DNA from 3 places in the Rhizobium sp. P2_G9 genome. Region 1 is predicted to be linked to each of the others. Evidence: riboswitches for the same ligand, from Rfam matches in the RefSeq annotation. Region 1 holds a riboswitch; each other region holds the start of a gene.
The links. A riboswitch is a leader RNA that binds a small molecule or an ion and turns the genes downstream of it on or off. The one in region 1 is predicted to bind cobalamin.

Region 1 (4,274 bases):
GCCCAGCGCCCGGAGAACCACCAACTTCGCATGCCGCGCCGTCTTGTCGACCCACATATCGATCGACATCGGATGCTTGAGGCTCGCCAGATTGACCAACCGCCATGCAGCCGCGCCCTTGTTGGCCGACGCTGCGACGCTGGCGATCTCGGTATCGGCGGCGGACAGGAAGACGATATCGCCCGGCGACTGGCCGAGATCAAAGGCCTCGTCGCTGTCTGATATCGAACCTTTCTGGGCGAGAAGAAGATGCATTCGCTAAAACCTATTCAATCCAACGCCATTCACCCCAGCGCTTTGATCTCCCGCATGATCGCTTCATCATCCATCTCGTCATGCAAACCGATCACCACCAGCCGTGTGCCGCGCGTCTCCCCCGGCGTCCAGGCGCGGTCGAAATAGCTGTCGATGCGCGAACCGACAGCCTGGATCACCAGCCGCATCGGCTTGCCCTTGACCTCGGCAAAGCCCTTGAGGCGCAGGATGTCGTGACGGTCGATGATCGGCTTCAGCTTTTCGATGAAGGCGGCCGGTTCGTCGACAGCGCCAAGTTCGACGACGAAACTTTCGAATTCGTCGTGGTCATGCGCATGGCCGTCGCCCTCATGCTCCAGTTCGTGATGCGATTTGCGGTTGGAAATATCGTTCTCGGTGCCGATGCCCAGGCCCAGCAGGACCGAAGCCGGAATATCGCCGTGGCGGGATTCGATCATGCGCGGCTTGCGGGCGGTAGCGCCGGTGACGGTGTCACGTACCGACTTCAACGACGCCTCGTCAAGCAGGTCGGCTTTGTTGAGCACGATCAGATCGGCGGCGGTCAATTGGTCTTCGAACAGTTCCTCGATCGGGCTTTCGTGGTCGAGGCCCTGATCGTTGACGCGCTGGGCGTCGAGCGCGTCATGGTCGTCGGCGAAACGGCCGGCGGCGACGGCGGCGCTATCGACCACGGTCACCACGCCATCGACGGTCACCGCCGTCTTGATGCCGGGCCAGTTGAAGGCGGCGACCAAAGGCTGCGGGAGAGCAAGACCCGATGTCTCGATGACGATATGGTCCGGCCGGTCCTTGCGTTCGAGCAACTTTTCCATGGTCGGAATGAAGTCGTCGGCCACGGTGCAGCAGATGCAGCCATTGTTGAGCTCGATAATGTCGTCTTCGGTGCAGGCCTCCGCGCCGCAGCCCTTGAGCACGTCGCCATCGACGCCGAGATCGCCGAATTCGTTGATGATCAACGCGATCTTGCGGCCGCCGGCATTCATCAGCATGTTGCGGATCATCGTCGTCTTGCCGGCGCCGAGAAAGCCGGTGATCACCGTGGCGGGTATCTTCTGCATGGTCTTATCCCTTCATCTTCAGCGGCAATCCGGCCGCCACGAAATAGACGTCGCGGGCTTTCGCCGCGATCGATTGGTGCAGCCGGCCGGCATGGTCGCGGAAATCGCGCGCCATGCGATTTTCCGGCACGATGCCAAGCCCGACCTCGTTGGAGACCAGGATCAGCGTGGCTTTCGCTTGCCCCAGATGGTCGGCGAGCGCGGCAAATTCCGGCGCCAGCGCACGCTCCTCCATCATCAGATTGGTGAGCCAGAGCGTAAGGCAGTCGACGAGGACGACATTTCCCGGATGATCGACGGACCGAAGCGTTGCGACAAGGTCTACAGGCACTTCATGCGTCGTCCAGGCGTCGCCGCGCTGCACCTTATGATGTGCGATGCGGTCCGCCATTTCGGCGTCCCAGGCCCGACCAGTGGCGACATAATGGCGCGCAAGCCCGCTCTCGGCGGCCAGCCGCTCTGCAAAAGACGATTTGCCGGAGCGCGCACCGCCCAGGACGAATACGCTGGCAGGAGAAGAAAGAGCGGCCATCACGCGAAAACCGCGAGGCTATTTATACAGCCGCAAAGGCTGCGAACAGGATCGGGCGCCATCACAACCTCCGTGCTGCTGGCCAATAAAAACCGGGCGAGAATGCCCCTTGCTTGTCTGGCAGGTCTCCTGGCTCGCGGTTGCCACGTGGATTTCTCACACGCTATCGACATCCCCTCGCCTTCCCGGAATTTGGGCGCTGCGCAGACCGACGATTCGTAGAAGAAGAGGCGTCCAGTCCGTGTTGCCGTAGCGTCATTCCAGTGGCTTTGAAGCGACCTCTGCCCCATTTCGCGCCTGCGGCACCATGCCGTTTATCCGCGATATCGACGTCGATCACTCCTGGGGATGCCTCGCCGCTCTACAGTCGCGGGGTCGGCCGGGATGACAATGCCCTGATTGGGTCCATTCGTCCCGTTCCCTTTTGATCCCTGGGGCAAAGCCTTTCGGGAACCAAACATCGTCAAGAACTAGGGATTCCGTTGCGACAAGTCAATCGCATCTGCGACATTGTCGGCGGCGGTTTGGTTATGCAGCACCCATCTTGCGGCTCGCCCGGCGGGCTTCATAGAGCGACTTGTATCGGGCATATTCCTCGGCGCGCAGGATATGCCCCGGTCCCCAGGGCTTGGCAGTGCCGGCAAAATGCAGGATGCCGTCATTGCCAGTCGGTTCCTGCGCCGGTACGGCGTTCCAGATCGGATCGAATTCGGCGCGATTGGACCGTGCATACATGTTGAGCGCGTCCTGATCGTTCATGGCGAAATTCTCGACCAGCGGCACGGTCAGGCGCGAGGATTGGTCGTCACGCATCTGCGCCAGGTTCATCAGCGTCACACCGGCGTTGAAAGCCCGGAAATCGAGTCGTCCACAGGCATGCAGATGGCGGCGCAATTGCCAGGCCTTGGCGCTCTTCATCCGGTAAGTGGCGCGCTGCAAGAGGTCGTGACCCGTCCGCCAGGACAAGGGAATGCTGCTCTTGCCTGCCAGAGGCGCATCGCCAAGGTCCATGTCGTAGAGCTTGGCCAGATCGCCCTGGATGACGATATCGACGTCGAGATAGATGATCTTATCGACGTGCCCGAGCAAATCCGGCAGCAGCAAACGGTCGATCGTCGATGCGGTCGTGTGCTTGAGCAGGTTCAGATCGTCGGTATAGTTCACCTTGTCGAAATCGTAGATGGTGAACTGCGCTTCCGGGAAATCAGCGGCCAGATCCTCGAAATAGCTGCGCGCAATACCGCGGGCCAGGACGTGGAAAATGGCCGGCCGCGAGAGATTGCGGACCGCCGACTCAATCGTCACCGGCAGCATGTCGCAAAGATTGGCGTCGAGCGCGAAGGCGCCAATGACAGGATTGCTCCCCTCTGCAACCGGGTTGAGCGTATAGGCATCGGCGCGCAGCGCAGTGACGATAGCTCCGATGTCGAAGGACGGCTCCGGCCAAGCCGGAAAATCCGCGCAATAGGCGTCAGCTGCGGCAAGGTCTGCTTCGCAGATATTGCGCCATTTTTCGTAAACGCGCTCCTCGCTGGCGCCGTTGAAGATCAGCCGCAGGATCAGTTCGATCTTCTCGGCAATATTGCTGCGCATGCGTTCGAAGCGCGGCTTGCCGAGCCGCATCAGGCCTTCGAAGCGCACATCGCCCTTGTTCTTCGGCTTGAAGGTGACATCGAGGCCAATCGAGGTGCAGGGAAGATAGCAATGCAGCCGCGACGTCGCGATCTTCGAATAGCGCCGATAGCCGTTGAGCAGCTTGGTCGCAGCGTCGAGCGCATCGACGAGCTTCATTTCGCGCACACCGTCTTCGGCCTGCGTATAGGGCACGGCGTTGAGACTGGCAAATTCGTCGTCCTTGGTAGAATAATCGACGAGCGCGATCGTATCCTCGCCGGCATGCGGGACGTCATCGGTGAAAATCTGGCCGATCGTGGTGGTGACGCAGCCGGAGAAGAAAGCCTGCACGCCCTTTTCGCGCAACAGATAGACTGTCGTCCAGTCGCGACAACCGATCGGCTGGTATTTCCTCAGATAGTCGATCGCCTTGTCCGACAGCATCTCGCGATTGTTGACGTGGAAGGAGATAAAGATCGGTCGGATGTTATCATGGAACGGAAAATCGAACATCGTCTCGAAGACGGGATGCATGTACCAGCCATAGGCAAACATCCACGTCTTCTCGGGAATCGAATCCCAGGAGGAGAAGTCGCGATTGACTGCGATGGGACGGATCTTCGCCGTCCGTTTCACCAAACGGCCTTCAGGGGCGATCCGCGTCTTCAGTTCTTCCAGCTTGCGGCCGAGTTCGCTGTCGTCATAGCGTACGGACTGGAAGCGCGCGAGATTGGACAGGAAGGCGAGCGTCTGGACATAGTCGCCGATATTGGTCGTCGCATGGTGACGATCGA
Region 2 (4,274 bases), on a different contig from region 1:
AGACGCGCGACCTCATCCGACGGTGACGCGGCACTGTCGATGCGGGCGATTTCGATACGCGCTGCATCGGCGACATTGGCGCTGTCAGGCAGCTTGAAGAACCAGGCGAGGAACATGTCCTCGGACGTGTCTGGTATGTTGATGATCTCCCCCACGATCACGCCTCGATCTCAAGAGAGGTCAGCGGCCTGGAGCAGCAGGCGAGGACGAAGCCGCCAGCGACCTCCTGGTCGCTGATGCCGCCATTGTGGCGCATGTCGATCTCGCCGGAACGCTTCAAAACCTTGCAGGTGCCGCAGATGCCGGATTCGCAGGCGGCAGGAATGCGGACGCCTACCAGACGCGCCGTCTCGAGGATGGTCTTGCCCGGCTCGCACACGGCCTCCTCGTTCGAACCAAGGAATTTGACGGTCGTTCCGACCGCCCTGCCCTCGATCGTGACATCCTCGGCCTGCTTGTGGACGGTTTCGGCAATCGACGTCGCACCGAAGCTTTCCTGATGGTAATGCCCCATGTCGAAGCCTTCGGCGCGGATGATCCCGCTCACCGCGTTCATGAACGGCTCCGGCCCGCAGCAGAAGATCTCGCGGCCCATGAAATCCGGCACCAGCATCGACAGTTTATGGCGGTCAAGGCGGCCCATCAGGCCTGCCCATGGCGAGGCGACGGATCGCCCTTCGGGCAAGAAGCCGAGCGACAGGTTCGCCATCCGCTTGGCCAGTAATTCGAGCTCCTCGCGAAAAATGATCTCCTCCGGCCGCCGCGCCGAGTTGAGAAAGACGACATCCGTGCCAGGCGCGCAATCCGACAGCCAGCGCAGCATCGACATCATGGGTGTGATGCCGGAGCCGGCGGAGATGAACAGATATTTCTTCGCCTCGTGGCGCGCCAGCGTGAAATGGCCGCTTGGCCCATAGGCGCGAATGCGGCTGCCGGGCTTCACATTATCGAACATCCACCGCGTGCCGATGCTGTTCGGCTGCGCCTTGATGGTGATGGCGATGGCATAAGGCCGTGATGGCGAGGACGAGATCGTATAGGTGCGATGCAGGTCGCCGCCCTTGGCGCGCAGTTCCACGGTGATGAACTGGCCTGGCACATAGCTGAACCAGCCTCCCCCTTCGACGGCGAAGGTAAAGGTCTTCACATCCGGTGCTTCGTCGACGACGCTGGTGCAGACCAGCATCTGGCGTGCGGAATTCCACGGTTTCGATCGATCGAGCGGCAAAGCCGCTGGTGTGACGCCGGTCACCATCATGTTCATGGTGCCCTCCCGGTCAGGCGACGGAGCGGAGCGCGGGCTTGCCCGTGCCGGCCAGCCGCTCTTGCATGAAGCTCGCATACCAGTCGACGAACTGGATCACACCGCCTTCAWGCATTTCCGAATAGGGACCTGGCTCATAGGCCGGCGAATGGATGCCGCGCGCATTCTCCTCGACGATCTGCCGATCCTGGTCGTTGGTCTCGGTCCAGACATGGATGAGTTCGTCAAGCCGATAATCAATGCCTTCGACCGCGTCCTTGTGCACCAGCCATTTGGTGGTGACCGCAGTCTCGGTGGCGCTGATCGGCAGGACGCGGAAAGTAATGGCATGGTCGCTGAGGATGTGGTTCCAGGTGGTCGGATAGTGGTAGAGCAGCAAAGTGCCGATCCGATCCATATTGACATTGTCCGAAAGCCGCATCTGCACCGCCTTGCGGCCAGAGATCGTGTAGCTGATCGCCTCGCGCAGTAGCGGCATGCGGGTGGTGCGATACTGGCCTTGCTCATCGATGACGAAGGCGCTCGGCAGGCCGGCGGCTTCGCATTTCTCCCAGTGTGCGGCGATTTCCGGATCGTCCTTGGCGCCGTTGACGCCGCTGACAGTCGGCGCTTCCGGGAAGGTCTTGCAGAGCTCCGGGTGATTGCCGGCGCAATGGTAGCACTCCCTGTTGTTCTCCCAGACGAGCTTCCAGTTGCCTTTCTCGATGATCGTGCTCTCGTAGGCGACCTTGGCGTCGCGCAGCCGATGCGGCAGGAAATAGGGCTCCATCATCGCCCGGAACGGTGCGAAATCCATCGGCTGGTCGGCGAGCGAGATGAAGAGATAGCCACCGGCCAGTTCACAGGCGACCGACTTGAGGCCGAAACCGGTCTTGTCGAAATTCTCGCCCATCTGCCGGGCGAAGAGCAGCGATCCGTCGAGATCGTAGGTCCATTGATGATAGGGACAGACAAGCTTCGCCGCCGAACCCTTGTGATCCTGGCAGACACGCGAACCGCGGTGGCGGCAGGAATTGTGGAAAGCCTTGATGTTTCCGTCGTTGTCTCGAAGGATGACGACAGGATAGGCACCGACCTGGACGGTGAAATAATTGCCCGCAGCGGGGATTTCGCAATCGTGACCAATGAAGAGCCAATCCTTGTACCAGATATGCTCCAGGTCCTGCTGGTAATAGTCTGGGTCGATGTAGAATGGCTGAGCGAGGCTGAAGCCGGGTTTGCGGGTCTTCAGCCGGGAAAGCATTTCGGAACGGATATCCATGGTCGGTCCTCGTCGGGTTCAAGGACTGGGCATGGTGGACATAGGGAAACGTGCAGCCGTCGCGTTCTTCGGATTAGGGTTTCCGACGCCACGAGCCATCCGCCTCTTGACCGCCCACCGCGATCAGTCGAGTTAAAATCCCGAGGCTGGTTTCCGGGCTCCAGAACCGTCCTTTCGGACCTTGCGACTCCTTCCCAGGCTGTTGGCCCAGTGGACTCCCGTCGCAATTACGTTCTGCTACCGTTGCGGGGGCAGCGCCGGATTTTAACCGGCTTCCCAATTCTCCGGACGATTCCAAGAACCGTCCGGCACCTCAAGCATCCTCATGAGACCACAGATGATGCGGCATCGCAACGTCATTTGCGACAGCGCGATGGCGTAGCCACAACAATCTGGAGGCTTTATTCCGCTGCTTCTGCCGTCGGTTCCGGAATGTAATTCAGCACCGGCCCGAGCCAGCGCTCGACCTCTGCGACAGCCATGCCCTTGCGCGCCGCATAGTCTTCGACCTGGTCGCGCTCCACCTTGGCGACACCAAAATAATAGCTTTCCGGATGGCTGAGATAGATGCCGGAGACCGATGATCCCGGCCACATCGCATAGCTTTCCGTGAGGCTCACCCCAGCCGTGTTTTCTGCATCCAACAAGCGGAAAAGCGTCGCCTTTTCCGTATGGTCGGGCTGCGCCGGGTAACCCGGCGCGGGGCGAATGCCCTGGTAGGGTTCACCGATCAATTCATCCGGCGCGAACTCTTCATCCATCGCATAGGCCCAGAATTCCTTACGCACGACTTCGTGCATGCGCTCGGCGAAGGCCTCGGCGAAACGATCTGCCAGAGCCTTGACGAGAATCGAAGAATAATCGTCATTGGCCCGCTCGAATCGTTCAGCGATCGCCACTTCCTCAATACCGGCGGTGACGACGAAGCCGCCGACATAGTCCGGCTTGCCGGACGAGAGCGGGGCAACGAAATCCGAGAGCGCCACATTGGCCTTGCCGTCACGTTTGGTCAGCTGCTGGCGCAGCGTGAAGAAGATGTCGAGTTCCTGACTGCGACTTTCATCGGTGAACAGGCGAATGTCATCACCGACCGCGTTGGCGGGCCAGAAGCCGATCACTGCTTTGGGTGCGAACCACTTCTCCTCGATGATCTTCTGCAGCATCGCCTGCGCATCGTCGAACAATTGCCGCGCCGACGCACCCTGCTTCTCGTCCTCGAGGATTTGCGGATAGCGGCCTTTCAACTCCCAGGTCTGGAAGAACGGTGTCCAGTCGATATAGCGGGCGAGTTCGGCGAGGTCCCAGGTGTCGAACACGCGTCGGCCGAGAAATGTGGGCATTGGCGGCTGGTCGTTCGCCCAGTCGATCTTGTGGGCGTTGGCGCGGGCAGCGGCCAGGCTGACACGTTGCTTGGCAGCCTCCGCCCTGGCGTGCTGGTCCGCCACTTTGCGGTATTCGGCGCGGATGGCGTCAACATAGCCCTGCTTCATATCGGCGCTCAGCAGGCTGCCGACAACGCCGACCGCGCGCGAGGCATCGGTGACATAGACCGCCTGGCCCGCCTCGTAGCGCGGATGGATTTTCACCGCCGTGTGGACGCGGCTCGTCGTCGCGCCGCCGATCAGCAGCGGAATGTCAAAACCCTGCCGCTCCATTTCCGAGGCGACATGCACCATCTCATCGAGCGATGGCGTGATCAGGCCGGATAAGCCGATGATATCGACATCCTCCGCCTTTGCCGTTTCGAGG
Region 3 (4,274 bases), on a different contig from region 1:
CATGGTTTCCATTTCTTCGGCTTGTTCGTGCCGTCGGGCGTGCCTGCCGTGCTGATCCCGCTGGTAAGCGCGATTGAGATAATCTCCTTTCTCTCGCGTCCGATCAGCCTTTCCGTCCGTCTTTTCGCCAACATGCTGGCCGGTCACATCACCCTGAAAGTGTTTGCCGGCTTCGTCTTCACGCTCGGTCTGCTCGGTCCGGTCGGCTATGTCGGCGCGATCCTGCCGCTTGCCATGACCGTGGCGCTGACGGCGCTGGAATTCCTGGTCGCCTTCCTGCAGGCCTACGTGTTTGCCGTTCTGACCTGCATGTATCTGAACGACGCCCTGCATCCGGGACACTAATCAAAAGAAACCGGCTGGCGAAGACGCCCGCCACGCAATAGTCGCAACAACTGACACTAAAGGAGTTCAAAATGGACGTGGAAGCAGCAAAGCTAATCGGTGCAGGTATCGCTTGCCTGGGCATGGGTGGTGCAGCTATCGGTCTCGGCAGCATTTTCGGCAACTACCTGGCTGGCGCTCTTCGCAATCCGTCTGCCGCTGATGGCCAGTTCGGCCGCCTGATCTTCGGCTTCGCCGTTACGGAAGCTCTGGGCATCTTCTCGCTCCTCGTCGCGCTGCTCGCCCTCTTCAAGTAATTGGCGCTTAAAGCACCGGGTCACGGGAGCAATCTCGTGACCTGTTTTGATGCCATATCCTTGCCTGGAGGTAGGAATGTTTGTGACGACAGCCTATGCTCTGTCGGCCACGGCCGCCGAAACGGACGCGACCAAGCCCGCCGCCACCGCGACGAACACCGAAAAAGGTGTGCCGCCGAAGGTGGAGCATGAGGCGTTTCCGCCATTCGATCCCAGCCATTTTCCGTCGCAGCTGCTCTGGCTCGCGATCACATTTGGTATTTTCTATTATCTCGTCTCGAAGATGATCTCGCCACGCATCGGCGGCATCATTGCTGCCCGTGAGGGCCGCATCGCCGGTGACCTCGCCGAGGCCAAGCGGATGAAGGACGAGGCCGACGCTGCCGTCGCCAAGTACGAGGCCGAACTTGCCGAGGCTCGCTCCAAGGCGCAGGCGATCGCTCGCGAAGCCGGCGACGAAGCCAAGGGCAAAGCCGACGCAGAGCGCACCAAGCTCGAAAGCGAGCTTTCCAAGAAGATTTCCGAGGCTGAAGCCAGCATCGCCGAGATCAAGAACCGGGCGTTGGGCGAGGTAAACACGGTTGCCGAAGACACGGCTGCCGAGATCGTCGAAGCGCTTGCCGGCATATCCGTAAACAAGGCCGATGCCGCTTCCGCGGTCGCGGCTGCCAAGGGCTGATCGGGAGGTTCGTCATGGATGCAACTTTATGGGCCCAGACCTGGGCACAAGTCGCCCTGGTGATTTTTCTCGGCGTCGTGATCTACCTCAAGGTTCCAGGCATGATCGCCAAGAGCCTCGATGCACGTGCCGCTAAGATCGCCGATGAGCTCGATTCCGCCAAGAGACTGCGTGAAGAAGCCCAGTCGCTTCTGGCGGAATACCAGAAGAAGCGCAAGGAAGCCGAAGCGGAAGCTGCCGAGATCGTCGCTGTCGCCAAGCGTGAGGCCGAAGCGCTGGCCGAAGAGGCCAAGCAGAAGACGGCCGACTATGTCGCCCGCCGCACTGCGCTCTCCGAGCAGAAGATCAAGCAGGCCGAGCACGAAGCGATCACCGCTGTCCGCTCCGCTGCCGTCGACCTGGCCGTCGCCGCCGCTGAAAAGCTGATGGCGAGCAAGCTGGACGAAAATACGTCAAATGGCCTGTTCGACAAGGCCGTCGGCGAAGTCAAGGCGCGCCTCAACTAAGCGCAAGCGGACAACTGCCAGCACATTTTAAAACCCGCCTCGTCACCGAGGCGGGTTTTTCATTTCTTGCGGCATTCGATCTCGCGATAGAATGACAGGACATGCGAGGCCTCTGGCCAGCGCTCCCGGTAGATCAGCTTGTCGAGCGGGATTTTCTCCCGCCAGCCCTTCACCGCCAGTTCCGGTGAGGTATAGAGCTGTTCGACATAGCCGACGCAGAGATAGGCGATGATCTCGACGCTTTCGGGAATGCCGAGATGCGTCTTCAGCCGGTCATGGTCGAAAATGCTGACCCAGCCGACGCCGACGCCTTCCGCACGCGCGGCAAGCCAGAAATTCTGTACGGCGCAGACGGTGCTATAGAGGTCCATGTTGGGGTTATGCGTTCGCCCGAGGACAAAGTCGCCACCGCGCTTACGGTCGCAGGTGATGCAGAGATTGACCGGCGCCTTCAATATGCCTTCGAGCTTCAGCGACATATACCGGCGCTTCTGCTCGCCCTCCAGGCGATCGGAGGCTTCGAGATTGGCATCATGGAAGATGCGATGGACAGCCCGCCGATTCTCTTCGTCGCGGATGACCATGAAGTTCCACGGCTGCATATAGCCCACCGACGGTGCGGCATGGGCCGCTGTCAGCAGGCGATGAAGAACATCGTCCGGCACCGGATCGGGCAGGAATTCATTGCGCACGTCGCGGCGCGAATGAATGGCGCGGTAGACCGCTGCGGTCTCGGATTCGGAAAACGGACCGGCCGCCGCAAGGTGGCGAGAAATGGAGGCGTGCATCGTCAATCCCCGACGGAATGCCTTCTCAGCTGGCGCCGTCCGCGCGCCCGCGTCTATCATGTCCGGCCGGTCTTCTGGCTTGGGATCATCTGGCGCTGCAGCCTTCCCGGTTTCCCAGTGGCATCAGGCAAAAGCCCGGCAGCCCATCCCCCTTACAGCGTTGGGCACGCGCCGGCATCACACCGGCTTCCCGATTCTCCCATATTCTGGGCACCGGACACACTTGTTTAAGCAGAAGCGGTGAGGGGAGGCAAGCGGTACGCCGACCTCGAATGCCGCAATCAATCCTTCCGCAGCGGGCGGAATGTCATCCTGTGGATGGCGCAGGGGCCAAGCTCGACAATGGCATTGCGATGGAACTCTGTCGCGTAGCCGGCATGGAATTCAAAGCCATAACCCGGATAGCGGCGGCCTGCCGCGACCATCATCCGGTCGCGTGTCACCTTGGCAACGATGGACGCCGCGGCAATCGACAGGGACCGTGCATCGCCGGAAACGATCGCCTTGCCGGGGCAGGGCAGGCCGGGCGCTACGTCGCGGCCGTCGATGAGGGCAAAATGCGGACGGCTATGCAGCGAATGCGCCGCACGGCGCATGGCTTCGAGGCTTGCCCGCAGGATATTTATCCTATCGATTTCTGGCGCTGAGACGGACGAGATTGCCACGTCGAGCGCACTGGCAAGAATGAGCTCGTAGAGCGCTTCGCGCCGCTCCGCCGTCAATTGCTTGGAGTCGTTAAGGCCATCAGGGATATTGTCGGGGTCAAGCACCACGGCACTTGCGACCACCGGACCGGCCAAGGGGCCGCGGCCGACTTCATCGATGCCGGCCACCAGCCGGTAGCCGTCGCGCATCAATCCCTGCTCGAACCGGAACGTTGGAGCCGGCTCGATTTCCTCCAGGGGCAGGGAATCGGCGAGAAGTCTCATGCGGGTTCAAATGACACTTCCACCGATTCCCCGCAAGTCCCGGAACGAGGGCGGCGTTCCTAGGACTGGGTGCGCAGGCCGGCGGGACAGGGATTGCCGGCGGCGCGGAATTCAGTGCCTCGGCCTGATGCGGGCAGGGTGCGAGTGAGACACTGAAGTTTTCGCCGATCCGGTACGGCAGGCGGGCCGCCCCGGATCGACCAAGACATGCACAAACAAAGACCTAAAGCAGGCTGAGCTGTACGCCCGCACCGCTCGGCGGCACGAAAAGCTCCGTGTTCAGCGGCATGCTGCGCGTCCTGCGAATGCCGAGCTTCTTGGCTGCCAGCTCGAATCGGCGGCTGATCTGCCAGGCATAGGGGCCTTCGCCCTTCATCCGCTTGCCGAATTCCGCATCGTAATCCTTGCCGCCGCGCATCGAGCGGATCAGGCTCATCACGTGCCGGTAGCGGTCCGGATAATTCCTGAGCAGCCAGTCGCGGAATAGTGGGCTGACTTCGAGCGGCAGGCGCAGCAGCACATAGCTTGCCTCCTTGGCGCCGGCAGCAGCGCCTGAATCGAGGATGCGCTCCAACTCGTGATCGTTCAGCGCAGGGATCATCGGCGCTGCCATCACTGCCGTCGTCACGCCAGCCTCGGTCAGCGCCCGGATTGCCTCCAGCCGCCTCGACGGGGTCGAAGCGCGCGGTTCCATCAGCCGTGCCAGCCGCCGGTCGAGCGTCGTCACCGAA

Region 2: it holds a riboswitch for cobalamin, as region 1 does, so the genes downstream of both, AC1DYF_RS17465 (aromatic ring-hydroxylating oxygenase subunit alpha) here and cobU (bifunctional adenosylcobinamide kinase/adenosylcobinamide-phosphate guanylyltransferase) in region 1, are expected to answer to the same signal.
Region 3: it holds a riboswitch for cobalamin, as region 1 does, so the genes downstream of both, bluB (5,6-dimethylbenzimidazole synthase) here and cobU (bifunctional adenosylcobinamide kinase/adenosylcobinamide-phosphate guanylyltransferase) in region 1, are expected to answer to the same signal.

Annotation. Positions count from the first base shown of each region.
Region 1 is NZ_JBFUFK010000024.1:45,437-49,710, reverse strand. It holds gene cobN (cobaltochelatase subunit CobN) at 1-255, opposite strand, end outside; gene cobW (cobalamin biosynthesis protein CobW) at 285-1,334, opposite strand; gene cobU (bifunctional adenosylcobinamide kinase/adenosylcobinamide-phosphate guanylyltransferase) at 1,339-1,866, opposite strand; cobalamin riboswitch at 1,969-2,339, opposite strand; gene AC1DYF_RS20225 (glycosyltransferase) at 2,395-4,274, opposite strand, start outside.
Region 2 is NZ_JBFUFK010000019.1:65,092-69,365, reverse strand. It holds gene AC1DYF_RS17475 (hypothetical protein) at 1-155, opposite strand, end outside; gene AC1DYF_RS17470 (FAD-binding oxidoreductase) at 158-1,264, opposite strand; gene AC1DYF_RS17465 (aromatic ring-hydroxylating oxygenase subunit alpha) at 1,278-2,525, opposite strand; cobalamin riboswitch at 2,653-2,856, opposite strand; gene metH (methionine synthase) at 2,927-4,274, opposite strand, start outside.
Region 3 is NZ_JBFUFK010000037.1:103,283-107,556, reverse strand. It holds gene AC1DYF_RS27260 (F0F1 ATP synthase subunit A) at 1-345, shown strand, start outside; gene AC1DYF_RS27255 (F0F1 ATP synthase subunit C) at 417-641, shown strand; gene AC1DYF_RS27250 (F0F1 ATP synthase subunit B) at 718-1,320, shown strand; gene AC1DYF_RS27245 (F0F1 ATP synthase subunit B) at 1,335-1,826, shown strand; gene bluB (5,6-dimethylbenzimidazole synthase) at 1,886-2,614, opposite strand; cobalamin riboswitch at 2,662-2,847, opposite strand; gene AC1DYF_RS27235 (ribonuclease HII) at 2,896-3,543, opposite strand; gene AC1DYF_RS27230 (PA0069 family radical SAM protein) at 3,767-4,274, opposite strand, start outside.